One region of the Streptomyces sp. AM6-12 genome, then DNA from elsewhere that is predicted to be linked to it. Evidence: riboswitches for the same ligand, from Rfam matches in the RefSeq annotation. Region 1 holds a riboswitch; each other region holds the start of a gene.
What was found. Region 1 has a riboswitch for cobalamin ahead of ACE4Q9_RS25680 (cobalamin biosynthesis protein). Riboswitches for the same ligand answer to the same signal wherever they lie in the genome.
Positions count from the first base shown of each region.

Region 2: it holds a riboswitch for cobalamin, as region 1 does, so the genes downstream of both, ACE4Q9_RS06225 (CoA-acylating methylmalonate-semialdehyde dehydrogenase) here and ACE4Q9_RS25680 (cobalamin biosynthesis protein) in region 1, are expected to answer to the same signal.
Region 3: it holds a riboswitch for cobalamin, as region 1 does, so the genes downstream of both, ACE4Q9_RS06195 (CbtB-domain containing protein) here and ACE4Q9_RS25680 (cobalamin biosynthesis protein) in region 1, are expected to answer to the same signal.
Region 4: it holds a riboswitch for cobalamin, as region 1 does, so the genes downstream of both, ACE4Q9_RS11260 (ribonucleoside-diphosphate reductase subunit alpha) here and ACE4Q9_RS25680 (cobalamin biosynthesis protein) in region 1, are expected to answer to the same signal.

Region 1 covers NZ_JBIQWN010000001.1:5,647,699-5,654,630, reverse strand. The annotation lists gene ACE4Q9_RS25705 (alpha/beta hydrolase) at 164-1,291, opposite strand; gene ACE4Q9_RS25700 (class II aldolase/adducin family protein) at 1,445-2,125, opposite strand; gene ACE4Q9_RS25695 (lysozyme) at 2,321-3,076, shown strand; gene ACE4Q9_RS25690 (anion permease) at 3,231-4,493, shown strand; gene ACE4Q9_RS25685 (hypothetical protein) at 4,525-4,752, shown strand; cobalamin riboswitch at 4,958-5,101, shown strand; gene ACE4Q9_RS25680 (cobalamin biosynthesis protein) at 5,200-6,153, shown strand; gene ACE4Q9_RS25675 (cobyric acid synthase) at 6,150-6,932, shown strand, end outside.
Region 2 covers NZ_JBIQWN010000001.1:1,376,769-1,383,700, forward strand. The annotation lists gene ACE4Q9_RS06215 (enoyl-CoA hydratase/isomerase family protein) at 1-260, opposite strand, end outside; gene ACE4Q9_RS06220 (acyl-CoA dehydrogenase family protein) at 257-1,405, opposite strand; gene ACE4Q9_RS06225 (CoA-acylating methylmalonate-semialdehyde dehydrogenase) at 1,413-2,936, opposite strand; cobalamin riboswitch at 3,163-3,337, opposite strand; gene ACE4Q9_RS06230 (ECF transporter S component) at 3,399-4,223, opposite strand; gene ACE4Q9_RS06235 (ABC transporter ATP-binding protein) at 4,220-5,866, opposite strand; gene ACE4Q9_RS06240 (energy-coupling factor transporter transmembrane component T) at 5,863-6,932, opposite strand, start outside.
Region 3 covers NZ_JBIQWN010000001.1:1,367,737-1,374,668, reverse strand. The annotation lists gene ACE4Q9_RS06205 (enoyl-CoA hydratase) at 1-416, shown strand, start outside; gene ACE4Q9_RS06200 (hypothetical protein) at 481-825, opposite strand; cobalamin riboswitch at 1,204-1,351, shown strand; gene ACE4Q9_RS06195 (CbtB-domain containing protein) at 1,396-1,611, shown strand; gene ACE4Q9_RS06190 (CbtA family protein) at 1,643-2,515, shown strand; gene ACE4Q9_RS06185 (histidine phosphatase family protein) at 2,602-3,198, opposite strand; gene ACE4Q9_RS06180 (short-chain fatty acyl-CoA regulator family protein) at 3,221-4,663, opposite strand; gene ACE4Q9_RS06175 (MmgE/PrpD family protein) at 4,874-6,382, shown strand; gene prpB (methylisocitrate lyase) at 6,385-6,932, shown strand, end outside.
Region 4 covers NZ_JBIQWN010000001.1:2,532,169-2,539,100, forward strand. The annotation lists gene ACE4Q9_RS11240 (GntR family transcriptional regulator) at 1-74, shown strand, start outside; gene ACE4Q9_RS11245 (DUF3311 domain-containing protein) at 200-463, shown strand; gene mctP (monocarboxylate uptake permease MctP) at 460-2,088, shown strand; gene ACE4Q9_RS11255 (GNAT family N-acetyltransferase) at 2,183-2,689, shown strand; cobalamin riboswitch at 2,733-2,868, shown strand; gene ACE4Q9_RS11260 (ribonucleoside-diphosphate reductase subunit alpha) at 2,992-5,349, shown strand; gene ACE4Q9_RS11265 (ribonucleotide-diphosphate reductase subunit beta) at 5,406-6,416, shown strand; gene ACE4Q9_RS11270 (hypothetical protein) at 6,329-6,571, opposite strand; gene ACE4Q9_RS11275 (GlxA family transcriptional regulator) at 6,664-6,932, shown strand, end outside.

The DNA.
Region 1 (6,932 bases):
ACCGCATGGTCGCAACCGGAAGGACCCCGGCCGTTCGCCGCGCGCCCGGTGCGCCCCGGCGTACGCCGTCACATCGGCGGGGTCGCATCAGGCCGCGTCAGGTCACGGCGACAAGGTCACCGCATCGGGTCGCGTCGGGTCACGCGGCGTCACACCAGCGGCGTCACATCAGCGGCGTCAGGAAGCGCCGCAACCGTTCCTCGTACGCCTTGGGGTCCGGGTTCCACATCGCCGCGTGCGGGGCGTCCGGCACGGTGTGCAGGGCGACCCGGTCGGGGCGGCGGGCGGCGAGCAGCCGGGAGAACTCCCAGGGAGCGACCCGGTCGCCGGGGCCGTGGACGATCAGCGTCGGCACGGCGAGCCGCTCGGGGTCGGTGATCTCGGCGACCCGGTCGGCGTGCAGCCCCGCGCGGCCCTGGGCGGCGCGGACCGCGAGCGGCAGCAGCGGGGCGGGGGTGTGCCGGGCGCGGGCGAGGGCGCGCAGTGTGGCCTCCCAGCTGAGCACCGGCGAGTCGAGGATCAGCCCGGCGACGCGGTCGCGCACGGCGGAGTGCTCGGCGGCGCGCAGCGCCATGGTGGCGCCGGTGGACCAGCCGAGGAGGACGACGCGGCGGGCGCCGTAGCGCACGGCGTAGCGGATCGCCGCGTCCACGTCGCGCCACTCGCTCTCGCCGAGGTGGTGCAGGCCGTCGGCGGGGCGGGGCGCGCCGAGGTCGCCGCGGTAGGCGAGGGCCAGCACCGGCAGGCGGCGGCCGTGCAGGAAGCCCATCACGTTCATGGTGTGCTCGCGGGTGGTGCCCAGGCCGTGCACGGCGATCACCCAGGTGTCCCGGTCGCCGGGCAGGAACCAGGCGGGCAGCGCGCCGAGTTCGCCGGGCACGTCCACGTCGGCGTGGTCGAGGCCGAGCGCGGTGCGCGGGTTGCCGACGTACAGGTTGGGGGTGAGCCACACCTGGTCGCCGGGTGCGAGGGTGCCGTGCGTCACGCCGTCCAGGCGGCGTACGACGGTGTCGGCGGTGTGCACCGCCGCCCGCAGGACGGGTCCCACGACCGCGTGCGAACCGTCGCCCGCGAGGCCGTAGGTGCCGGGGCGCAGCGAGGCCAGGTCGCGGGTGAGCGTGATCTGGCCGGCCGCGGTGCCGTGCACGGTGAGCCGCGGTTCGGTGGGCAGCGGCCGGCTGCCGGACACCTTCAGCGCGACATCGCTGGCGAGCCGCCCGGCGGCCACGGATGCCAGGCCGGCGGCCACGACGGCGGTGACCGCGGCGGCGGTCGCTTTGAGGGGGCGCACGCCACCAGTGTCACGGGGGGCCCGGTGCCCGGCCAGTGGAGAGGCGGAGTGGAGTGACGGGGGGAGATACCGGGATGAAAGGTGCAGGGCCGAGGTCAGGTCGCGGAGCGGAGAGCTGAGCGGGGCGCCGCTCGGGGAGCTGTGGGACACGGGTCACCTCCGTTGGCCGTATCCCTTCAGGCGTTCCCCGACTTCGGCGAGTTGTGCCTCCGTCAGCAGAGACGGGGTCAGACCCGGCACCGAGGAGGCGGTCAGCCAGAGGCGGCACATCCACTCCAGCTGGGCGGTGCGGTCGTACGCCTGGTCGAGGGTGGCGCCGTAGGTGAGGGTGCCGTGGTTCTGGAGAAGGCAGCCGGAGCGGCCGTCGAGGGCCTGGAGCATGTGCGCGGCCAACGCGTCGGTGCCGTAGGCGGCGTAGGGCGCCACGCGTACGGGACCGCCGAGGGCGGCGGCCATGTAGTGGACCAGCGGCAGCTCGGGCACCAGCGTGGAGACCGCGGTGGCGTGCACGGCGTGGGTGTGGACGACCGCCTGTGCGCCGGTGGTGCGGTAGACGGCGAGGTGCATGGGCAGCTCGCTGGTCGGCACCAGCGTGCCGAGCACCTGACGGCCGGTGAGGTCCACGCCGGTGATGTCGTCCGGGGTGAGCCGGTCGTAAGGCATACCCGAGGGGGTGACCAGCACCACGTCCCCGACGCGCACGGAGACATTGCCGGAGGTGCCGACGACCAGCCCGCCGGCGACGCTCCGCCGTGCCGTCGCCACCAGCTCCGCCCACCGCCTGGCCGCTTCCCCGCGCACTTCTCCGCCCGTCTCCCGCAGCTTGGAGGTCATGTCCGCGATCCTGCCAGCCACTTGTACACCAGGAGGCCGGTCGCCGCATTTCCGCCCGCGGTTCCGCACCCCCAAAAGGGTGCATATCAGGCCAAACGCTAAGAATCTCCCCAGATTCAACGATCAGCGGCCCTTGAATGAGCCCTCCTGCCCGCCGGGCGATCCGGTCGTCCGTCACCCCCGGGGAGTTGGCACATGGCCCGTGACCGCATCCACCTCCGCCGCCGCGCCGGTGCCCTCGCGGCCACCGCGGCGACACTCGCCCTGACCTGCGCCACCGCCGCCGCGGCCGGTCCCTCGGGCCGGATCGCGAGCCTGCCCAAGGGGCACGACGTGTCGTCCCACCAGCGGAACGTGGACTGGCCGGCCGCCCGGTCCGGCGGGGCGCGCTTCGTCTACGTCAAGGCGACCGAGTCCACTGGCTACCAGAACCCCTACTTCCACCAGCAGTACGACGGTGCGCGCGACGCCGGACTGATCCGCGGCGCCTACCACTTCGCGCTGCCCGACAGGTCCTCCGGCGCCCGGCAGGCCAAGTACTTCGTGGCGCACGGCGGCGACTGGCAGCCGGACGGCTGGACGCTGCCGCCCGCACTGGACATCGAGTACAACCCGTACAGCGCGAAGCACCCCTGCTACAGGCTGGGCTGGAAGCGCATGAAGTCCTGGATCTGGTCGTTCAGCGACGAGATGGTCCGCGAGACCGGCCGCCGTCCCGTGATCTACACCACAGCCCACTGGTGGAAGCAGTGCACCGGCGACAGCCACGCCTTCGCCTCCCGCCACCCCCTGTGGATCGCCCGTCACGGCTCCTCGGGGCCGGGCAGGCTGCCGGGCGGCTGGCAGTCCTGGACCTTCTGGCAGTACGCCACCGCGGGCCGGCTGCCGGGTGACCAGAATCTCTTCAACGGCAGCTCCAGCGGGCTGCGGACCTTCGCCGCGGACTGGTAGCCCAAGGGGCACACGGGCACGCCCGGTTCGGGGAGGGGAAGCGGAGCCTCACCCGCCCGATGCGGACACTCCCGTGCCCGCCCCAGTTCATCTTCCGTTCACCCAGGTTGCCTACGTTCATCCGGACAACGACCTCGAACGATTGCCTGGGTAAATGGAAAGCTTCTCGCTGATCCTCGCGATTGTGGTGGTTACCGCACTCGCGTTTGATTTCACGAACGGTTTCCACGACACCGCGAACGCGATGGCCACCACCATCTCCACAGGCGCGATGAAGCCGAAGCTCGCGGTAGCCATGTCCGCCACCCTCAACCTGGTGGGCGCCTTCCTCTCCGTGGAGGTCGCCAACACGATCTCCAAGGGTCTCGTCGACGAGAGCGGCATCCGTCCCGAGGTCATCTTCGCCGCCCTGGTCGGCGCGATCCTCTGGAACCTGCTGACCTGGCTGGTGGGCCTGCCCTCCAGCTCCTCGCACGCGCTGATGGGCGGTCTGATCGGCGCGGCCGTCGCCTCCGCCGGATTCGGCGCCGTGCACGGCGGCGTGCTGGTCACCAAGGTGCTGCTGCCCGCGGTCGCCGCGCCGGTCGTGGCCGGTGTCGCCGCGCTGGTGGCGACCCGGTTCTCCTACGCCGCCGGCGGCAAGTCCGGGGGCGAGGCCACCCGCAAGGGCTTCCGCGCCGGCCAGGTCGCCTCGGCCGCGCTGGTCTCCCTCGCGCACGGCACCAACGACGCGCAGAAGACGATGGGCGTCATCACCCTGGCGCTGATCGCGGGCGGTGCCATCGCCCCCGGCTCCAACCCTCCCACCTGGGTGATCCTCTCCGCGGGCCTGGCCATCGCGCTCGGCACCTACATCGGCGGCTGGCGCATCATCCGCACCATGGGCACGGGCCTGACCGATCTGGAGCCCCGTCAGGGCTTCGCCGCGCAGACCAGCGCCGCGACCGCCATCCTGGCCTCCTCCCACCTCGGCTTCTCCCTCTCCACCACCCACGTCGTCTCCGGCGCGGTGATGGGTGCGGGCCTCGGCCGCAAGGGCGGTGTGGTCCGCTGGTCCACCGCGACCCGGATGACCGTCGCCTGGGTGCTCACCCTGCCGGCCGCCGCGCTGGTCGGCGCGGGCGCCGAGGCCGTCACCGAACTCGGTGACGGGGGCACCGCCGCGGTCGCCGTCTTCCTGGTCGCCGCGAGCGCCTGGATCTACAAGCTGTCCCGGCGCGAGGTCATCGACCACACCAACGTGGTCGCCGAGCCGGCCGCGGAGCCGTCCGGCGTGGTGACCACCGCCATCGCCGCGGTGACCCCGCCGCCCACGGGCGCGATCGCCGACGACCTGACGGCCACCATCCCCGCCCCCGCGCCGGTCCCGGCCGTCGAGCAGACGGCCTCCGCCGTCCCGCCGGCCGCCACCGTCTGACCCCCAGCCCGTTCACCAAGGAAGCAACCCCATGAAGATCGACTGGGCGGCCATCGGCTCCGTCTTCGGCGTCAGCCTCGCCTTCACGGTGGGCCTGGTGGTCCTGTTCACCCTCGGCATCAACGGCCTGGCCCGGCGCGAGAAGGCCGCGGCCGAGGGCGGCTCGGCCACGCTCGCCGTCACCGGCGCCTACGTCTGCTTCGCGGCCTGCGCGGCGGCGGTGGCGTACGGCATCCTCCTGATCGTCTCCAAGTCCTGAGCCGTCAGGGCCCCGCAGCATCCTGACACCGAGAGGGCCCTGATCCCGAAAGGGCCCTGACCTCGAAGGCGGCACGGCCCGCGCCGCCCCGGCAGTCCCCGAGGCTCCCCTCCGCGACCCGCGGCAGGGGAGCCTCCGGCATGCCCGGCCACCCCGCGAGGTGTGGGGATCTGCACACTCCCGCAGGTCAACGGCAAGTTGACGGCCGTTCCGGGCGCATGGTGGACTGCCCACGCCATCTACGGCAGCAGGAGAGGAAGCCGGTGCGAATCCGGCGCGGTCCCGCCACTGTCACCGGGGAAGAACCCCCGGAGAGCCAGGAACTCTCGCCGCCGGATCACGTCGAACCAGGGCGCGGACACCCTGAGTGAGGACACATCGCCATGCTCGGCTGCCGAACGACCAGTACCAGGACCACTGTCGCGGTGCCCACGGCCGGCTGAGCCGATGGCCGCCGATCGCAGTTACGCGTACGGCGCCGCCGCCGGACTCCTCGGCGACCTCCTCCTCGGCGATCCCCGCCGCGGGCATCCGGTCGCCGCGTTCGGGCGTGCGGCCGCCGCCGTGGAAGGCGCGTTGTGGCACGACCACCGCGGCTGGGGCGCCCTGCACACCACCGTGTGCGCCGGTGGCGCCGTCGCGCTCGGAGCGCTGGCCGCACGCGTCGCCCGCCCCTCCCCCACCGCCGCCGTCGCCCTGACCGCCGCGGCCGCCTGGTCCGTCGTCGGCGGCACCTCCCTCGCCCGCGAGGCGCGGGCGATCGGCCGCGCCCTCGCGGCCGGGGACGTCGAGGCGGCCCGCGCGCGGCTGCCGCACCTGTGCGGCCGGGACCCGCAGGCGCTGGACGCCGACGGGATCGCCCGGGCCGTGGTCGAGTCGGTCGCCGAGAACACCTCCGACGCGGTCGTGGGCGCCCTGGTGTGGGGTGCGGCCGCCGGGGTGCCGGGGCTGCTCGGCTTCCGGGCCGTCAACACCCTGGACGCGATGGTGGGTCACAAGTCCGCCAGGTACCGCCGCTTCGGCTGGGCGTCCGCGCGCCTGGACGACGTGGCCGGCTGGCCGGGGGCCCGGCTGACCGCCGTACTCGCCGCGGCGGCCGGACCCGATCCGCGCGGCGCCGTACGGGCCTGGCGCGCGGACGCCCGCCGGCATCCGAGCCCCAACGCCGGTCCCGTGGAGGCCAGTTTCGCGGGCGCCCTCGGCGTGCGCCTGGGCGGCACCCTCTCCTACGGCGGCCGGACCGAGCACCGTCCCGTGCTCAACGGCGTCACCGGACGGGCCGTCCGGATCCCCGACATCGAGCGGGCGGTACGGCTCTCCCGCCGCGTCGGCCTGCTCGCGCTCGGCGCCACACTCGCCGCGCGCCACCTCGTCAACGGACTGAAGGGACGCGGGAAGTGAACGGTGGTCTCCTCGTCGCCGGCACCACCTCCGACGCCGGCAAGAGCGTCGTGACGGCCGGGATCTGCCGGTGGCTGGTGCGCCAGGGCGTGAAGGTCGCGCCGTTCAAGGCGCAGAACATGTCCCTGAACTCCTTCGTCACCCGCGAGGGCGCCGAGATCGGGCGCGCCCAGGCCATGCAGGCCCAGGCCTGCCGGATCGAACCGACCGCGCTGATGAACCCGGTGCTGCTCAAGCCGGGCGGCGAACAGAGCAGTCAGGTGGTGCTGCTGGGCAAGCCGGTGGGCGAGCTGAGCGCGCGCGGCTACCACGGCGGCCGCCAGCAGCGGCTCCTGGGCACCGTGCTGGACTGCCTGGCCGAGCTGCGCGGACAGTACGACGCGGTGATCTGCGAGGGCGCGGGCAGCCCGGCCGAGATCAATCTGCGCCGCACCGACATCGTCAACATGGGCATCGCGCGCGGCGCCCGGCTGCCCGTGCTCGTCGTCGGCGACATCGACCGCGGCGGCGTCTTCGCCTCCTTCTTCGGCACCGTCGCCCTGCTCTCGCCCGAGGACCAGGAGCTGGTCGCGGGGTTCCTGGTGAACAAGTTCCGCGGCGATGTCTCGCTGCTGGAACCGGGCCTCGACATGCTCAAGGGCCTCACCGGGCGCCCGGCGTACGGCGTGCTGCCGTTCCAACACGGTCTCGGCATCGACGAGGAGGACGGCCTGCGCGTCTCGCTGCGGGGCGCGGTGCGCGAGTCGGCCGTCGCTCCCCCGCTCGGCGCGGACGTGCTG
Region 2 (6,932 bases), 4.3 Mb from region 1:
GCGGCCGAGGCGATGCCGTCGCCGTCTCGGGCATCGTCGTGGATGCCGCGGATGTCGCCGCCTGCGCACAGGCCGCGCTCCCCGGCGCCCGTGATGACCACGGTCTCCACGGCCGGGTCGCGCTCCCAGGATGTCAGGGCCGCGTCGATGCGGCGGACCATCTCCTGGTTGAGGGCGTTGAGGGCCCTGGGCCGGTTGAGGGTGATGTGGGCGGCCCGGCCGGTGGTGTGGAACAGGACGGGTTCGTCGGTGGCGGTCATCCGAGCGCCTCCGTCAGGCCGCGGGCCACGATGACGCGCATGATCTCGTTGGTTCCTTCCAGGATCTGGTGGACGCGCAGGTCACGGACGATCTTCTCGATGCCGTACTCGCTGAGGTAGCCGTAGCCGCCGTGCAGTTGGAGCGCTCGGTCTGCGACCGAGTACCCGGTGTCGGTGGCGAACCGCTTGGCCATGGCGCACAGGTACGGCGCCTGCGGGTCACCCCGGTCGAGCGCCTGCGCGGCCTGCTGGACCAGGGCACGGGCTGCGGCCAGTTCGGTCGCCATGTCGGCGAGCCGGAAGCGCAGTGCCTGGGCGTCGAGCAGCCGGGCGCCGAACGCTTCCCGGTCGGCGAGGTGGGCGAGGCTGCGGTCGAGGGCGCTGCGGGCGCCTCCGAGGGAGCAGGCGGCGATGCCGAGGCGGCCGCCGTTCAGGCCGGTCATCGCGATGCGGAAGCCCTCGCCCTCGCGGCCGAGGAGCCGGTCGGCGGGCAGCCGTACGCCGTCGAGGACCACTTGTCGGGTGGGCTGGGCGTTCCAGCCCATCTTGCGTTCGTTCGGACCGAAGGTGAGACCGGGGTCGCCCTTGTCGACGATGAACGCGGAGACACCGTCCGCGCCGGTGCCGCCGGTGCGCGCCATCACGACGTACACCTGGGAAGCGCCCGCGCCGGAAATGAACTGTTTGACGCCGGTCAGCACATACTCGTCGCCGTCCCGTACGGCCCGGGTCGTGAGGGCCGCCGCGTCCGAGCCGGCTCCCGGCTCGGTCAGGCAGTAGCTGGCCAGGTCCTCCATGGCGCACAGCCGGGGCAGCCACCGCTCCCGCTGGGTGTCGGCACCGTAGCGGTCGATCATCCAGGCGACCATGTTGTGGATGGAGAGGTACCCGGCGATGGACGGGCAGCCGGAGGCGAGGGACTCGAAGACGAGTACGCCGTCGGCCCGGCTGAGGCCCGAACCGCCGTACTCCTCACGGACGTAGACGCCGCCGAAGCCGAGCCCGGCCGCCTTGCGCAGCACGTCGACGGGGAAGTGCTTGTCCCGGTCCCAGTCGAGGGCGCGGGGTGCGAGATGGTCCTGGGCGAAGTCGAGGGTGGTCTCCACGAGGGCCTGCTGGTCCTCGGTGAGCAGGGTGGTGGTCATACGGCATTCAGCCCATCGTGGGGATCGTGAAGCTCGCGCCCTCGCGCAGGCCGGCGGGCCAGCGGGAGGTGACGGTCTTGGTGCGGGTGTAGAAGCGGATCGCGTCCGGGCCGTGCTGGTTCAGGTCGCCGAAGCCGGACTGCTTCCAGCCGCCGAAGGTGTGGTAGGCAACCGGCACCGGGATGGGCACGTTGACGCCGACCATGCCGGTGTTCACCCGCCGGGTGAAGTCACGGGCGGTGTCCCCGTCGCGGGTGAAGATCGCGACGCCGTTGCCGTAGGGGTGCTCGCTGGGCAGACGCAGGGCCTCGTCGTAGTCGGCGGCGCGCACGACCGTGAGGACCGGGCCGAAGATCTCCTCCTGATAGATCCGCATCGCCGGGGTGACCCGGTCGAACAGCGAAGCTCCGGCGAAGAAGCCGTTCTCGTGGCCGGGGAGAACGAAGTCCCTTCCGTCCACGACGAGTTCGGCACCCTCCTGGACACCGAGGTCGACGTAGGTGCGCACTCGGTCCACCGCCTCCCGGGTGACCAGTGGACCGAAGTCCGCCTCGGGGTCGTCGCTGCGGCCGATGCGCAGGCTGCCGATGCGCTCCTTCAGCCGGGCGACCAGCGCGTCGGCGGTGTCCTCGCCCACCGGTACGGCGACGGAGATGGCCATGCAGCGTTCGCCCGCCGATCCGTACCCGGCGCCGATCAGGGCGTCCACCGCCTGGTCCAGGTCGGCGTCCGGCATCACGATCATGTGGTTCTTGGCGCCGCCGAAGCACTGGGCGCGCTTGCCGTGGGCGGCGGCGGTGGCGTAGACGTGCGCGGCGATCGGTGTGGAGCCGACGAAGCCCAGGGCGGCGACGCGCGGGTCTTCGAGGAGGGTGTCGACCGATTCCCGCCCGCCGTTGACGACGTTCAGGACGCCGGCCGGCAGACCCGCCTCCAGGAAGAGTTCGGCGAGCCGCAGCGGGACGGACGGGTCGCGTTCGGAGGGCTTGAGGACGAAGGCGTTGCCGCAGGCCAGCGCCGGGGCGGCCTTCCACAGGGGGATCATCGCCGGGAAGTTGAACGGCGTGATCCCGGCGACGACGCCGAGCGGCGCGCGCAGCGAGTGGACGTCGATGCCGGTGCCCGCGTTGTCGGTGAACTCGCCCTTGAGGAGGTGCGGGATGCCCGCGGCGAACTCCACCACTTCCAGCCCGCGTTGGATGTCGCCGTGGGCGTCGGCGATGGTCTTGCCGTGCTCGCAGGACAGCAGCCGGGCCAGCGCGTTCTTCTCCTGCTCGACGAGCTGCAGGAAGCGCAGCAGCACGCGGGCGCGGCGCTGCGGGTTCCACTCGCCCCACTCGCGCTGGGCGTCGACGGCGACACCGATCGCCGCCTCGGTTTCGGCCCGGTCCGCCAAGGGCACGCGGGCCTGGACCTCGCCGGTGTTGGGGTCGTACACGTCACCGTGGAACCCCGATGTTCCCGGGGTGTGCTTGCCACCGACGAAATGGGTCAGCTCACGTACGTCGGTGGGGTCGTTCGGACGGATCATGGGTGCCTGCTCTCGTCAGGTGAGGGTGATCCGGGATGGCGCGCCGAACCGGCACACGTGGACGCGGTGGCGTACACGGGCGTGCGGGGGCGGCGCGAGAACGCGAATGGCGTGCGAACCGTCAAGCGGTGACGACGGGAATGCGGCGTGCGTGACGCCTGCGGCGGAGTCCGCCGGGATCGTGAATGCGCACCGGTGCCATGCGTGTCAGCTCCATCCTCGTGGACAACACGGAACATCCCACGGCCGGTATCCTGACTCCCGGATCAGCGCGCGCCGTCCGCCTTCCCGACATCCAGCTCGTCAGTGGCGTATCTCTCGACGGCGTACTCCCCGGTCACAGTGGCGGGACCGTGCCGGAATCACACCGGCTTCCCTGCACCGCGGGCCTACCCCTCGAATATATAGTTGGACGTCCTAGTAAATCCACCCCCGCAGGCCGGGTTCCGGTGGTGTTCCAGGTCAGCGGGGTTCGGATTCGGCCGTCCGGGGGGCCGCGAAGCGCACGGGCGCCCGGAAGCGGGCCTTGCGTGCGGCGCGCCGGAAGGTGGTCAGCACGGCGGGGCCGGCCAGCAGCACGCACGCGAAGTTGGTGACCGCCCGCCCGGTGTCCCAGCCCAGCGAGGTGGCCAGGTCGAAGGCGATGTAGCGGTGCCACTGCTCGGTGAAGGGCAGGCCCGGGAGGTAGGCGATGGAGCTGTTGGGGTCCAGGGAGAACGGCCAGAAGGAGAGGTTGAGCAGGAAGCCGAAGAGGTAGCCGGACAGCGAGCCGTACACGGCCAGCATCAGCACCTCACGCCGGCCGCTCGCCTTGGGCAGGAACCCGGCGAGCATCCCCACGAAGGCGCAGCCGAACATCTGGTACGGCATCCACGGTCCCACTCCCCCGGTGATCAGGGCGGAGGCGAACAGCGAGGTGCAGCCGAGGACGAACCCGAAGCCGGGGCCGTAGACCCGTCCCGCCAGCACGAGGACGAAGAAGACGGTCTCGATGCCCGCCGTTCCGGCACCGAGCGGGCGCAGGGCGGCGTTCACGGCGGAGAGTACGCCCAGCATGGCGAGCGCCTTGGAGTCGATGCCGCCTTCGGCGATCTCCGACAGCACCACGCAGAGGACGAGCACCAGCAGGACGCCGAAGATGAGCGGGGGCGCGTAGCTGGAGCCGAACTTGCCCGGCGCGACCACGAACGGCCAGAAGAAGGCGACCAGTCCCAGGAAGGCGGACAGCGTCATGACCACGCCGACGCGTGGCGTCAGCCGGATGGCGTTGCCGATGCGCGTGCTCATGGATGTGCTCCCTCGTCGCCGGCGGTCGCCAGTTCCCGCGCCACTTGCCGGACGGTCAGGTAGGGCAACGGGGCGAGGATCTTCGCCGTCTGAGGTGCGAAGGTCGGTGAGGAGACGATGACTTCGGTAGTGGGTCCGTCGGCGACGACGTCTCCCTCGGCCATGACCACCACCCGGTCAGCGGCGCGTGCGGCGAACTCGACGTCGTGGGTGGAGATGACGACCGCGCGGCCCTCCGCCGCGAGGGCGTCCACGATGCCGATCAGTGCCGTCTTGGCCCGGTAGTCCAGGCCGCGGGTCGGTTCGTCCAGCAGGACGATCCGGGGCGCGGCGGAGAGCTGGATGGCGAGGACGAGCGCGAGCTTCTGGCCTTCCGACAGATCGCGCGGATGGGTGGCGTCGTCGATGCCGGGCGCCAGCCGGTCGAGCAGAGCGCGCGCCTTCACCTCGGTGCCCGACTCGGCGTCCGCCTGGTCGAGTTCCTGCTTCACGCTCTCCAGGTAGAGCAGGTCGGCTGGGGTCTGCGGGACCAGTCCGACGAGCCGCCTGGCCTGAGCGGGCGGTACCGCGTGGGGATCCGTCGCGCCGGTCTCGCCGGCCACCCTCACACTGCCCGCCCGGCGGGGTCCGGACCCCTGGAGGGCCCACAGGAGGGAGGACTTTCCCGAGCCGTTGCGGCCCATGAGCGCGGTGACCTCGCCCGCGTGCAGGTCGAGGTCCACCGCGCGTACGGCGGCGACGCCCCGGTAGGTGACCGTGATGCCGCGCGCGGTCAGCAGCCGGGCCCGCTCCCCGTCGGGGGCGGGCGGGCGTACCGGGGCGGGAGAGCGGTCCGCCAGCTTGGCCCTGAGCGGTGCGGCGGCGCGGCGGGCGTCGCGGACGGACAGGGGCAGCGGAGACCACTCGGCGGCCCGGCCCAGCTCCACAATCGGTGGTGCGATGGTGGACGTGCGGAGGATCTCGGCGGGTGAGCCGATGCGGGCGTGGCCGTCGCCGGGCAGGTGAATGACCCGGTCCGCGTACTGGACGACGCGTTCGAGGCGGTGCTCGGCCATCAGGACGGTGACGCCGAGGTCGTGGACGAGCCGGGTGACGGCTGCGAGGACCTCCTCGGCCGCGGTCGGGTCCAGGGCGGAGGTGGGTTCGTCCAGGACCAGGACGCGGGGGTGGGCGGTGAGGACCGAGCCGATCGCGACGCGCTGCTGCTGGCCGCCGGAGAGTTCGTGCAGCGCACGGTGGCGCAGGCCGGCAAGACCGAGTAGATCGAGGGTCTCCTCGACGCGCTTGCGCATGGTCGCCGGAGGGATCGCCAACTGCTCCATGGAGTAAGCCAGTTCCTCCTCGACGGTGTCGGTGACGAAGCCGTCGATCGGGTCCTGGCCGACGACACCGACGACATCGGCGAGTTCGCGGGGCGGATGATCGGCGGTGTCACGGCCGTCGACGGTGACGCGGCCGTACAGGGTGCCGCCGGTGAAGTGCGGGACGAGTCCGTTGACCGCGCCGAGGAGTGTGGACTTGCCGACGCCCGTGTGCCCGACGACGAGGCAGAGTTCGCCTTCCTCCACCGTGAGGTCGACGTCGCGCAGGGCGGGCCCGGCCGCGTCCTCGTACTGGACGGTGACCTGGTCGAAGGTGATCACGAGGGGTCGGCTTTCTGGACGGGGCTGGGCGGAGGTGCGAGGAACCCGGCCGTGCCGGCGAGGAGGATCGCGGCGGTCGGCACGAGGGGCAGGCCGGGCCAGGTCAGCGGGTAGTAGGTGGGGTTGAGCTGGGCGGGGTCGTATCCGAGGTTGCTGAAGAGCAGGAGCGCGGACAGCACCCCGCTGCCCGCGACGGCCCACTCGGGCAGGTTCCAGGGGTCGGGGCGGTAGGTGGTCCGGGTGACGCGCCTGCCGCCGAGCCGCAGGCCCGCGACGCAGAGGACGGCCCCGGCGGCCATCGCCGGCAGCCCGAGGAGCGCGGGCGCGGTGGCGTCCAGGAGCCCGTACGCCCCCGCGCACATGCCGCCCATGCCCAGCAGCATCAGCGCGCCCGTGACCCGGCGGGACCGGCGGGTGGCGCTGCCCGCCCGGCCGTAGCCCCGCGAGTCCATCGCGGCGGCCAGCCGCAGGGAGCGTTCGAGGGCGTCCTCCAGGACAGGGACCACGATGCCCCTCAGCGCCTTCATCCCCTTGGTACGTCCGGCCCGCAACTTCTTGGCCCTGGAGACGCGTTGCACGCTCTGCACGAGCTGGGGCGCCACGCTGATCGCGACGGTGACCGCCACCCCGAGTTCGTACAGGGCTCCGGGCAGGACGCGCAGCGCGCGCTTGGGGTTGGCCAGGGTGTTGGCGGCACCGATGCAGCACATCATGCAGGCCAGCCTGAGCCCGTCGGTGGCCGACGACAGCAACGCCTCCAGCGACACCGGTCCGCCGATCCTGATGCCCGCGTACCAGGCGGGCGTCGGAATGTGCGGGAGGGAGAACAGAAAGTGGTCGTGCGGCGTGATGCCGGTCGCGAACACGGCCCGGAAGGCGACCCGGATCGTCACGACCGTCAGGGCCAGGTACAGGTAGTACTTGAAGCCGCGCGCCCAGGGCGCCTCGGTGCGCCGCGCCGTGACGACGTAGCCGAGGACGGCGAGGACCAGGAACAGCAGAAGCGGGTTGTCGGTGCGGCTGACGGCCGTGGCGAGGGCGAGGGCCCACACCCACCAGGCCACGG
Region 3 (6,932 bases), 4.3 Mb from region 1:
CCTTCGGGCAGCCCGAGATCAAACTCGGCGTCATCCCCGGCATCGGCGGCTCCCAGCGGCTCACTCGCGCGGTCGGTAAGGCCAAGGCCATGGAGCTGTGCCTGACCGGACGCACCATGGATGCGGAAGAGGCCGAGCGCGCCGGACTGGTCTCCCGTGTGGTTCCCGCCGACGACTTGCTCGGCGAGGCACTGGCAGTTGCCGAAACCGTGGCCGGAATGTCGCTGCCGGTGGCAATGATGGCGAAGGAAGCGGTGGGACGGGCCTTCGAGACCACGCTCACGGAAGGCGTCCGCTTCGAACGGCGGCTATTCCACGCGGTGTTCGCGACCGCTGACCAGAAGGAAGGCATGGGCGCCTTCATCGACAAGCGACCCCGGGGTTTCTCCACCGCTGATTCACGTGCGAAGGAGTAGGTCCTGTCCGCAGGGCAGAAGTCTGCCGTGAAGCCGAGTGCCGACCAGGTAGCTGCCCTGTCGTTCAGGAAGCCGGGTTCCTGTGGCGACGCAACAGCGCGGCGACCGCGCAGCGCAGGCAGTCCGTGCCCGGCTCCGATGCCCCACCGTCGGAGCCGGACTCCGGGGAGGTCGTCGCTTCAGCGCTCCGCTGCTCGCAGCACCGGTCTCGCGGTGCCATTATCAGCGTTTCCAGATCCTGCAGGAGCCGTTCGGTTCGTTTCGCCTCGAGGGAGAGCACACGTACGCGTGCGCTCTGTCCGCCGATCTGCCGTCGGCTGGCGACGAGTTGTTCGTACTCCTCCAGCGTGAGGGCGACCGCTTCGCGGCCCCCGAGGGTGATGTGGCGCGGTGTGAGACGTCTGGCCACTGGTTTCCTCCGCTCCTCGCCTAGGGGTTCGTGTTTCGCCGGCCAGATTCCTGTGCCATAGCTGTGACCCGATTCGCGTCGGTGTTCCGGAGAACGTGATTACGGCGGCCGATGGTTCCGTGGGGCTTGTGTTGGCCTGAAGGATTCAGGGCCCGGCTGAAACCGAGTGCACAGTTGTCACGGACGGGAGATCCGTATTCAGCAGCCACTTCGCAACTCGCCGCATACTAGTACGTATCTGGCCCGTAAGGTGGGTACGGGGATGGCCAAGGTCGGCGACGGGGTACGGGCCGGATGGTGCGGAACGGCTAGCCCGAAGGGGGATCGGGGCTACGCAGGGCGGCGGTGCGCAGGGCCACATCGTCTCGGCCACTTGTCTGATTGACGGACCATCTCAGGGGTCCGTACGCTCCCTTTGTAATGACGGCCTAAGGAAGCTGGTGAGATTCCAGCACGGTCGCGCCACTGTGAACAGACCCACTCAAGAGTGGGTCTGGAGTCAGACCCTGGGCCGTCGCGACGCTCCACTGAACTGAGGGACGCACGATCCCCTGAAGGAGGCTCACACCCATGAGCAGCATGTCCGCGCCCGCCGCACTTCCCACCCCGGTCGTCCTGCCGGCCACGAAGGCGGTGTTCTGGCTCGTCGGAACCGCTCTGATCGCGCTGGCCATCTACTACTTCATCGGTGTCGACCAGGGCGCCTACTCCGTCTTCGGCAAGGACATGCACGTCCACGAGTTCGTGCACGACGCCCGCCACTTCCTCGGCTTCCCCTGCCACTGACGAGAGCTAGCACGGACACGGACATCTGAACATGGAAAAGAGACTCATACTGCGCGGCGTCATCGCCGGCGCAGTCGCCGGTCTGCTCGCCTTCGTCTTCGCCCGGATCTTCGCCGAGCCCCAGATCAACAAGGCCATCGACTACGAGAGCGGCCGCGACGCCGCGCAGGAGGCTCTCGACAAGGCCGCCGGAATCCCGGTGGGGGCTCCGGATCCGGACATCTTCAGCCGGACGATCCAGGCCAACGTCGGTATCGGCGTGGGCATGGTGTTCTTCGGCATCGCCATGGGCGCCCTGTTCGCCGTCGCCTACGCCGTCTGCCTCGGCCGGGTCGGCAATCTGCGTCCCCGCAACCTGGCGATGCTGGTGGCTCTGGGCGGCTTCCTCGGCATGTACCTGGTGCCGTTCCTGAAGTACCCGGCCAACCCGCCGGCGATCGGACACCCGGACACGATCAAGGACCGCGGCAACCTCTACCTGGCCATGGTCGTCTGCTCGGTGGTCTTCCTCGTCGGCGCCGTCTGGCTCGGCAAGCGGCTCCAGCCGCGCTTCGGCAACTGGAACGCCACGCTCCTCGCCGGCGCCGGGTACGTCGTCGCCATCGGCATCGTGATGCTCCTGCTGCCGCAACTCGGTGAACTCTCCGCCAACGTGCACGAGTACGGCCACCACGCCACGGAGACACCCCTGCCCCTGACCAACTCCAAGGGCGCCATCGTCTACCCGGGCTTCCCGGCGGACGTGCTGTTCTCCTTCCGCTTCTACTCCGTAGCCGCTCAGGCGCTGCTGTGGGCGAGCCTGGGTCTCGTCTTTGCCCCCATGGCGGAGCGGCTGCTCGACCCGGCGATCAGGGCTTCGGCGAAGCCGGCGCCGAAGCAGCCGGAACCTGTCGGTGCAGCATGACGTGCTCGGCAGCATGAGGCACCAGAGGGCCACGCCGCTCCAACGAGGCGTGGCCCTCAGGCTTTTCTAGGTGCCCGCCTCCTGCTCTACAGCGCCGCGTTGTCTCCCTGCGCCGAGGCGACAAGGGGCCTGCCGAGCCGTAGGTTCCAGCGGCCGGATCGCCCGCTCAGTTCCGTGGCCGTCAATGGCGCCACGTCGAGCCTCCAGAAAGAAGCCTCCGGCAAGCCCAGTGCAAGCGTCACCGCGGCCCGGATCACCTCGGGCTCGACCACGGCGACCGTACGGCCGTCCATGTGCTGCGCGGACTCCAGCCAGCGCCTGACCCGCTCGCACATGTCCCGCACCGACTCACCGCCGTGTGCCGCCCAACCAGGGGCGGTGAGCCAGTGCCCCACAGCCTCCGGCTCGGCCGCTCCCACCTCGTCGAGGGTGCGCCCCCGCCAGCGGCCCACGTCCAGGCCGCCCAGCGCCGGTGTCTCCACGCCGTCGAGGCCGAGCGCCGCCGCCGTCTCCCGGCAGCGCACACTCGCGGACACGAGCACACGCGCGGGGGCTGCCAGCGATCCGGCGGCCTCACGGGCGCGGGCCGCGCCGATGTCGTCGATCGAGTCGCCGTCGTAGAAGCGGGCCTGCCGCAGCGACGGGCTCGTGGCGGGCGAGACGAAGGTGACACGGCTGGTCACGTGGCTGCTCCTGCTGTCGGTTTCATGGGGTGCTGCTCTCCACGGCGTACGGCACGTACGTGCGCCGGTCCGGGTCGATGGCGAGGCGTCCGCCGGCCGGGGGCCTGGCGCGCTGGGCGCAGTCGCGGCGTTCGCAGATCCGGCAGCCCAGGCCGATTCGGGTGGCGGCGCGCGGGTCGTCCAGGGCGATGCCCTCGGTGTAGACGAGCCGGTGTGCGTGCCGCAGCTCGCAGCCGAGGGCGATGGCGAACTCGGCGCGCGGGGCGTGGTGGCCGAACCCGCCGCGGGTGATGGTCCGCGCGACCCAGAAGTACCGTTTCCCGTCCGGCATTTCGGCGACCTGCGTCAGTATGCGGCCCGGTGCGGAGAATGCCTCGTACACCGTCCACAGCGGGCAGGTGCCGCCCATGCGGGAGAAGTGGAAATCGGTGGCCGACTGCCGCTTGGAGATGTTGCCGGCCCGGTCCACCCGCAGGAAGGAGAACGGCACGCCCCGGCTTCCCGTGCGCTGCAGCGTGCTCAGGCGGTGGCAGACCGTCTCGAAGCCGACGCCGAAGCGGGCCGAGAGCAGCTCGATGTCGTACCGCAGGTCCTCGGCCGTCGCGTGGAAGGCCGCGTAGGGCATCAGCAGGGCGCCGGCGAAGTAGTTGGCCAGGCCGATGCGGGCGAGGGTCCGGGACTCCGGTGAGGTCAGCTCGGTGGCGCGCTCGGCGAGTTCTGTGAGCAGCGGTCCGTGCTCCAAGAGTGCGAGTTGAGTGGCTAGTTGGAAGGCGCGCTGGCCGTCGCTGAGCCAGGGGGAGAGGAACAGCAGTCCGGTGTCGGGAACGAAGCGTCGCGCGTCGCCGGGCTGACCCGAAGCGGACTCGATGATGCGGACGTGATGCCGCTCGGCGAGCAGCGCGGTGAGAGGGTCGGCTGCTTTGCCCGGCCGAAGATCCAGCGCTTCGGCAATCCGTTCGGCTTCGGTGTCGAGCGGCTCGAAGTGGTTGTGGTGGGCGTAGAAGAAGTCCCGCACCTCGTCGTGCGGCTCGGCAGGAGGCAGCAGGCCGCCGGCCGGTCCCGGGGATCCCAGCGCGGCGGCCTGTTCGACCGTGTCGCGATAGCGGCGGTGCAGGGCCACCAAGGCGTGGGCCACCTCCGGGTGGTCGCGTGCCGCCTCGGTGACCTCCTCGGCGGCGGGCAGCGGCACCCCGCACGCCTCGTCGGCGAGCGCGGCCCGCAGATCGGCGGCGAGCCGGTCTTCGTCGGTCTCCGAGAAGAACTCCGCGTCGACCCCGAAGACCTCCGCGATCCGCAGCAGCACGGATGCGGTCAGCGGACGCTGGCTCTGCTCGATCTGGTTGGCATAGCTCGTTGAGATGCCGAGAGCACGGGCCATGTCGACCTGGTTCATACCGTGCTCACGGCGCAGCCGACGCAGCTTCGCATGAGCGTAGACCTTGCGGTCGGATGCTCCTCGTGCCATGGCGCACATCCTTGTCGCAAGCGGTGAGGGACGACATCGGGACACTGACTTCTTGCGAAGATAGCATCCGCGTTATTCGCAGAATTCGCAGATTCGCAGGTCTGAGCTGTAGAGATTCCGCAGATTGGAGAGGTGGCCGGGCAGCCGCGAAACGGGCACTGTCGATCACGTCAGCACCGAGCAGGACCGTCTGCACTTGCGAGGAGTCCCGTGATCGAGCACCACGTCCGTGTCCACCCCAGCGCCGACCGGCTTCCGCGCGAGGACCAGCTCGCCTGGAAACTGGCCGCCGTCGCCACCGGCACCGAAGAACTGGACGCCGACAGCACCGCGATGGCAGTCAACCGGGTGATCGACAACGCCTCGGTCGCCGTAGCCTCGCTGCTGCGCCGACCGGTCGCCGTCGCCCGCGCCCAGGCCACCGCGCACCGCACGGCCACGGCCGGCGCCTCCGTCTTCGGTACCCCCGCCCGGGTCTCCCCGGAATGGGCGGCCTGGGCCAACGGCACCGCCGTGCGCGAGCTGGACTTCCACGACACCTACCTGGCCGCCGACTACTCCCACCCCGGCGACAACATCCCGCCGGTGCTCGCCGTCGCCCAGCACACCGGCCGCACCGGAGCTGATCTGCTGCGCGGCGTCATCGCCGCCTACGAAGTCCATGTGGCCCTGGTCAAGGGCATCTGCCTGCACGAGCACCGCATCGACCATGTGGCGCATCTGAGCGCGGCCACCGCCTGCGGCCTGGGAGCCCTGCTCCGGCTGCCGACGGAGACGGTGTACCAGGCCATCCAGCAGGCCGTGCACACCACCACCGCGACCCGGCAGTCCCGCAAGGGCGAGATCTCCAGCTGGAAGGCGTACGCACCCGCCTTCGCGGGCAAAGCGGCGATTGAGGCCGTCGATCGTGCCATGCGTGGCGAGACCTCGCCCTCGCCGATCTACGAGGGCGAGGACGGCTTCCTGGCCTGGATGTTGAACGGCCCCGAGTCCGACTACACGGTTCTGCTGCCGGAGCCGGGCGAGCCGCGCCGCGCGATCCTCGACACCTACACGAAGGAACATTCCGCCGAGTACCAGGCCCAGGCGATCATCGACCTCGCCCGCCGCCTGCGCGACAAGACCGGCCCGCTGGAGAACGTGCGCTCGGTGGTTCTGCACACCAGCCACCACACCCACCACGTCATCGGCTCCGGTGCGAATGACCCGCAGAAGTACGAACCCACGGCCAGCCGGGAGACGCTCGACCACTCGGTGCCGTACATCTTCGCGGTCGCACTGGAGGACGGCGCCTGGCACCACGAGCGCTCCTATGCGCCCGAGCGCGCCCGACGCCCGGAGACCGTGGAGCTGTGGCGGAAGATCACCACGGTCGAAGACCCGGTCTGGACCCGGCGGTACCACGACCCCGACCCGGACCGCCGGGCCTTCGGCGGACGTGCGGTGATCACTCTCCACGACGGCTCGGTGATCGAGGACGAGCTCGCGGTGGCCGACGCCCACCCGGCAGGTGCCCGACCCTTCGACCGCCCCGCCTACGCCGGCAAGTTCCGCACCCTGGCCGAGGGCATCGTCACACCGGCCGCGCAAGATGCCTTTTTGGATGCCGCCGAACATCTGGCCGACCTGGCCACGGACGACTTGGGCCGGCTGTTCCCGGGCGTCGACACGGAGGCCGTCGCCGCGCACGACGCGAGCCTGCCGAAGGGTCTCTTCTGATGGTGCTGCACACCCGGACCACGTCCGCCGAGCGCCGCCGCGCATTCCGCGAACAGCTCGCCTCCGGGCGGCTCTTGCGCATGCCCGGTGCGATCAGCCCGCTGTCGGCCCGGCTGATCCAGGACACCGGCTTCGACGCCGTCTATCTCTCCGGCGCCGTCCTCGCCGCCGATCTGGGGCTGCCCGATATCGGCCTGACCACCTCCGCCGAGATCGCCGCGCGAGCACAGCAGACGACCAGGGTGACCGACCTGCCCGTCCTCGTCGACGCCGACACCGGGTTCGGCGAGCCCATGAACGCGGCCCGCACCGTCCAGCTGATGGAGGACACGGGCCTGGCCGGACTCCATCTGGAGGACCAGGTCAACCCCAAGCGCTGCGGCCATCTCGACGGCAAGACCATCACTTCCCGCGAGGAGATGGTCCGCCGCCTCCGGGGCGCCGTCGATGCCCGCCGGGACCCGGACTTCCTTCTGATGGCCCGCACCGACGCCCGCGGGGTCGAGGGCCTGGACGCGGCAATCGACCGGGCGAAGGCGTACGTCGACGC
Region 4 (6,932 bases), 3.1 Mb from region 1:
TGGAGTGGGTGCGCTCGGTGTACCGGGGCGACCGGTACAAGTTCGTCGCCCGGCTCAAGCGCCCGGTGGACTAGGACCCGGAGGGGCCTTCGCCGAATCGATATACCGACCTGCGGACAGGGTCTTCCTCTGCCGCGACACCGTCACCTAGATTGCCTGCTCATTACACAGGTGATCTACGAGGGGACGGAGCCGCAGCATGTCTGAAACGCCCGAAGTGAGACCACCGGTGGTGACACCGCTGCGCGTGGTCATCGGCATCTGTCTGGTCGCGCCGTTCGTGGCGATGCTGTGGGTCGGCTCGTACGCGAAGACGGACCCGGCGTTCATCGGGATCCCGTTCTTCTACTGGTACCAGATGGCCTGGGTGCTGATCTCCACCGCCCTCACCATGCTCGCGTACAAGCTCTGGCAGCACGACCAGCGCACCCGCCGTGCCGCGCAGGGGGGTGCCGCGAAGTGAAGACCGGAGTCAACGGCGTCGCGCTCGGCGTCTTCATCTTCTTCTTCCTGGCCGTCACGGTCCTGGGCTTCCTCGCCGCGCGCTGGCGCCGCGCCGAGAACGAGCACACGCTGGACGAATGGGGCCTGGGCGGACGGTCGTTCGGCACCTGGATCACCTGGTTCCTGCTCGGCGGCGACCTGTACACGGCGTACACCTTCGTGGCCGTACCGGCGGCGATCTACGCGGCGGGCGCGTCCGGCTTCTTCGCGGTGCCGTACACGATCCTGGTGTATCCGCTGATCTTCACCTTCCTGCCGCGGCTGTGGTCGGTCTCGCACCGCCACGGGTACGTCACCACCTCCGACTTCGTGCGCGGCCGGTTCGGCTCGAAGGGGCTGTCGCTCGCGGTGGCGGTGACCGGCATCCTGGCGACGATGCCGTACATCGCGCTCCAGCTCGTCGGCATCCAGGCGGTGCTGGACGTGATGGGCGTCGGCGGCGGCGACAACACCAACGCGTTCGTGAAGGACCTGCCGCTGCTGATCGCGTTCGCGGTGCTCGCGGCGTACACGTACTCCTCGGGGCTGCGGGCGCCCGCGCTGATCGCGTTCGTCAAGGACGCGCTGATCTACATCGTGATCGGTGTGGCGATCATCTACATCCCGATCAAACTGGGCGGGTTCGACGACGTGTTCGCCAAGGCGGCCCACGCGTTCAGCCAGGTCAACCCGGCCACCGGCAAGCCGCGCGGGGCGCTCGCGCCGCCGCCCGCCGGGCAGTGGACGTACGCCACGCTGGCGCTCGGTTCCGCGCTCGCGCTGTTCATGTACCCGCACTCGATCACCGCGACGCTCTCCTCCAAGAGCCGCAACGTGATCCGCCGCAACACCACGATCCTGCCGCTGTACTCCCTGATGCTCGGCCTGCTGGCGCTGCTGGGCTTCATGGCGATCGCGGCCGGGGTGAAGGTCAGCAACGGTCAGCTGGCGATCCCGCAGCTGTTCGAGGACATGTTCCCGGACTGGTTCGCCGGCGTGGCGTTCGCGGCGATCGGCATCGGCGCGCTGGTGCCGGCGGCGATCATGTCGATCGCGGCGGCGAACCTGTTCACCCGCAACATCTACAAGGACTTCATCAAGCCGGACGCCACGCCGAAGCAGGAGGCGCAGGTCTCCAAGTTCGTGTCGCTGCTGGTGAAGGTCGGCGCGCTGGTCTTCGTGCTCGGCATGGACAAGACGGTCGCCATCAACTTCCAGCTGCTCGGCGGCATCTGGATCCTCCAGACCTTCCCGGCCCTGGTCGGCGGCCTGTTCACGCGCTGGTTCCACCGCTGGGCGCTGCTCGCGGGGTGGGCGGTCGGCATGGTCTACGGCACCCTCGCCGCGTACGGTGTCGCCTCGCCGACCCAGAAGCACTTCGGCGGCTCCGCCGACGACATTCCGGGCATCGGCCAGATCGGCTACATCGGCATGACGGCGTTCGTGCTCAACGTCCTCGTCACGGTCGTGCTGACCGTCGTCCTGAAGGCCGTGAAGGCCCCCGAGGGCGTCGACGAGACCCGTCCCGAGGACTACACGGCGGACGCGGGCGATCCGGGCGTCCAGGTGGAGCTGCCGCCGGCCACGGCGGGAAGCGCCCACTAGAGCCCACGAGAGTCCGCGCCCGAAAAGCGCGCACCGTGGCGGGTCGCCGGAAAGCACGTGCTCCGGCGGCCCGTCGTCGTACACACTCCTCGCCATGACCCTTCGCATCCGACCCGTTCTCCCGTCCGAGTACGACGCGCTCGGCGAGATCACCGCGCAGGCCTATCTCCAGGACGGCCTCCTGGACTTCGGTGAGAGCGACCCGTACCTCGACCAGCTCAGGGACGTGGCCAAGAGGGCGTCGGCGGCCGAGGTGCTGGTGGCCACCGACGACGAGGTCCTTCTCGGCGGTGTCACCTTCGTCCCCGCCCCCGGCCCCATGGCCGACATCGCCCGCCCCGGCGAGGCCGAGATCCGCATGCTGGCGGTGGACAAGGCGGCCCGCGGCCGGGGGGCCGGCGAGGCGCTGGTGCGGGCCTGTGCCGAGCGGGCGCGCGCCGTGGCAGGCTGCCGCGCGATCGTGCTCTCCACGCAACGGGCCATGTGCGGCGCCCACCGCATCTACGAACGGCTGGGCTTCATACGCACGCCCGAGCGGGACTGGCAGCCCCTCCCGGAGCTGGCGGACCTCACTCTGCTCACCTACCAGTTGACGCTCTGAGATCGGCGACGACACAACATCTGGGGGTGGCACGACGACCCGGCACTAGATGTATGCTCATGGTCGCTGTCGTCGCAGGGGAATCCGGTGCGAATCCGGAACTGTCCCGCAACGGTGTACTTGTGCGCATCCGCGCACAGGAGTCAGTCCGAGGACCTGCCGGCAGCGCACCCGGCCCACCGGTCCGGGTGCTCTGAGACGTCCGGGCCTCGTGGAGTGGGCCGGTGGACGCGACGCCGTGTGCGCTCGTGGCTGCCCCCTGCCCTCCGCCAGGCCCCGTGCCGAGCGAGGGAGAGCCCCACGTGACCATCGCGCCAGCCGAACCGGCTTCAGCCCAGGGCCTGGAGAACGACGGTCCCGGTGCCGCACTGCTGCGGACCCTGACCGAGCTGACCGGGGACCTCCCCGACGCCGATCCCGGCCGGGTCGCGGCCGCCGCGCTGCGCGGCCGCTCGGCCCACGCCGACGAGGCGGAGCTGCGCGAACTCGCGACCGAGGCCGCGGCCGGCCTGATCTCCGAGGACCCCGCGTACTCGCGGCTCGCCGCCCGGCTGCTGACCCTCTCCATCCGCGCCGAGGCCGCCTCGCAGGGCGTGACGTCGTTCACCGAGTCGGTTGCCGTCGGGCACCGCGAGGGGCTCATCGCCGACCGGACCGCCGAGTTCGTGTGCCTGCACGCCGCCCGGCTGGACCAGCTCGTCGACCGGGCCGCCGACGACCGCTTCGGCTACTTCGGCCTGCGCACCCTGCACAGCCGCTACCTGCTGCGCCACCCGATCACCCGCCAGGTGATCGAGACCCCCCAGCACTTCATGCTCCGCGTCGCCGCCGGCCTCGCCGAGGACGACTCGGCGCGCTCCGTGGACGAAGTGGCCGCGCTCTACCGGCTGATGAGCCGGCTCGACTACCTGCCCTCCTCCCCCACGCTGTTCAACTCCGGCACCCGGCACCCCCAGATGTCGTCCTGCTACCTGCTCGACTCCCCGCTGGACGAGCTGGACTCCATCTACGACCGCTACCACCAGGTCGCCCGGCTCTCCAAGCACGCGGGCGGCATCGGTCTGTCGTACTCCCGCATCCGCGCCCGCGGTTCGCTGATCCGCGGCACCAACGGGCACTCCAACGGCATCGTGCCGTTCCTGAAGACCCTGGACGCCTCGGTGGCCGCGGTGAACCAGGGCGGCCGGCGCAAGGGCGCGGCGGCGGTGTACCTGGAGACCTGGCACTCCGACATCGAGGAGTTCCTGGAGCTGCGGGACAACACCGGTGAGGACGCCCGCCGTACGCACAACCTGAACCTGGCGCACTGGGTGCCGGACGAGTTCATGCGCCGGGTCAACGCCGACGAGCAGTGGTCGCTGTTCTCCCCGGCGGACGTGCCCGAGCTGGTGGACCTGTACGGCGCGGAGTTCGACGCCGCCTACCGCGCGGCGGAGCGCAAGGGCCTGGCGAGCAAGACCATGCCGGCCCGTGAGCTGTACGGCCGCATGATGCGCACCCTCGCGCAGACCGGCCAGGGCTGGATGACGTTCAAGGACGCCGCCAACCGCACCGCCAACCAGACCGCCGAGCCGGGCCAGGTCATCCACTCCTCCAACCTCTGCACGGAGATCCTGGAGGTCACCAACGACGGCGAGACGGCGGTCTGCAACCTGGGCTCCGTCAACCTCGGCGCGTTCGTGGCCGACGGGGACATCGACTGGGAGCGGCTCGACGAGACCGTCCGCACGGCCGTCACCTTCCTCGATCGCGTGGTGGACATCAACTTCTACCCGACCGAGCAGGCGGGCCGCTCCAACGCCAAATGGCGCCCGGTGGGCCTCGGCGCGATGGGCCTCCAGGACGTCTTCTTCAAGCTGCGGCTGCCCTTCGACTCACCCGAGGCGAAGGCGCTGTCCACCCGGATCGCCGAGCGGATCATGCTCGCCGCGTACGAGGCGTCCGCCGACCTCGCCGAGCGCAGCGGCCCGCTGCCGGCCTGGGAGCAGACCCGTACCGCGCGCGGTGTGCTGCACCCCGACCACTACGGCGTCCAGGAGACCTGGCCCGAGCGCTGGGCGGCGCTGCGGACCCGGATCGCGCGGGTGGGCCTGCGCAACTCGCTGCTGCTGGCGATCGCGCCGACGGCCACCATCGCCTCCATCGCGGGCGTCTACGAGTGCATCGAGCCGCAGGTGTCCAACCTGTTCAAGCGCGAGACGCTGTCCGGTGAGTTCCTCCAGGTCAACTCGTACCTGGTGCAGGACCTGAAGGAGCTGGGCGTCTGGGACGCGCGCACCCGCGAGGCGCTGCGCGAGTCCAACGGCTCGGTGCAGGGCTTCGCGTGGATCCCCGAGGAGGTGCGGGCGCTGTACCGCACGGCGTGGGAGATCCCGCAGCGCGGTCTGATCGACATGGCGGCGGCGCGCACCCCGTTCCTCGACCAGGCGCAGTCCCTGAACCTGTTCATGGAGACGCCGACGATCGGCAAGCTCTCCTCGATGTACGCGTACGCCTGGAAGTCCGGGCTGAAGACGACGTACTACCTGCGCTCGCGCCCGGCGACCCGGATCGCCCGCGCCGCCCGGGCGCAGCAGGCCATCCCCGTCCAGCAGGCCGCCGACCCCGACGCCGTGGCCTGCTCCCTGGAAAACCCCGAGTCCTGCGAGGCCTGCCAGTAATTCCCGCCCGCCACCCGACCACCACCCCTGGAGGACGGCGCTTCGCGCCGAAAGCAATGACCCGAAACCAAAATCTCCTCGACCCGGGCTTCGAGCTGACCCTGCGTCCCATGCGCTACCCGGACTTCTACGAGCGCTACCGGGACGCCATCAAGAACACCTGGACCGTGGAGGAGGTCGACCTCCACTCGGACGTCGCCGACCTCGCGAAGCTCAGCCCGGCCGAGCAGCACCTGATCGGCCGCCTGGTCGCGTTCTTCGCGACGGGTGACTCGATCGTCGCCAACAACCTGGTGCTGACGCTGTACAAGCACATCAACTCCCCCGAGGCGCGGCTGTACCTGAGCCGTCAGCTGTTCGAGGAGGCGGTGCACGTCCAGTTCTATCTGACGCTGCTGGACACCTATCTGCCCGATCCGGAGGACCGCGCGGCGGCGTTCGCGGCGGTCGAGAACATCCCCTCGATCCGCGAGAAGGCCGAGTTCTGCTTCAAGTGGATCGACTCGGTGGACACGATCGACCGGCTGGAGACGCAGTCGGACCGCCGGCGCTTCCTGCTGAACCTGATCTGCTTCGCCGCGTGCATCGAGGGCCTGTTCTTCTACGGCGCCTTCGCGTACGTCTACTGGTTCCGCAGCCGGGGTCTGCTGCACGGCCTGGCCACCGGCACCAACTGGGTGTTCCGCGACGAGACGATGCACATGTCCTTCGCCTTCGACGTGGTCGACACCGTGCGCAAGGAGGAGCCGGAGCTGTTCGACGAGCAGCTCCAGCAGGAGGTCACCGACATGCTGCGGGAGGCCGTCGAGGCCGAGCTGCAGTTCGCGCGCGACCTGTGCGGTGACGGCCTTCCGGGCATGAACACGGACTCCATGCGGCAGTACCTGGAGTGCGTGGCCGACCAGCGCCTGACCCGGCTGGGCTTCGCGCCGGTCTACGGCTCGGAGAACCCCTTCTCCTTCATGGAGCTCCAGGGGGTTCAGGAGCTGACCAACTTCTTCGAGCGCCGCCCGTCGGCGTACCAGGTGGCGGTGGAGGGCACCGTCGACCTGGACGAGGACTTCTGAGCCTCCTCGTCTCCGCGGGCCTCCTGGGCCTTCCTGATCTGCCGGTCGATGCGCCGCTCGCGCACGATGCCGAGCACCGAGGGAAGGACCAGGAGGACGAGGATCCCGAGGGTCGCGGTCATACCGATCAGGCCTTGGATCTGGTTTCCGGTCATGCCACTACTGTCCTGCCGGACACTGCTGACCGGGAGTGGCAGGACTGCCGAGCACCCTCGAATTACTGCCAGCTCTGCGGCACACTGGGGGCATGCTCAAGAACGTGGCCGCCGTGCTGCTGAACGGAGTGCACCCCTTCGAGCTGGGCGTCGTCTGCGAGGTGTTCGGTATCGACCGCAGCGACGAGGGACTGCCGGTGTACGACTTCGCCGTGGTCTCGGCCGAGGGGCCCGACCTCGGCACCCACTGCGGGTTCACCGTGTCCACACCGCACGGCCTGGAACGGCTGGAAGAGGCCGATCTGATCGCCGTACCGGCCGGTGAGAGCTATGTGGACCGGGAGTACCCGCCGGAGCTGCT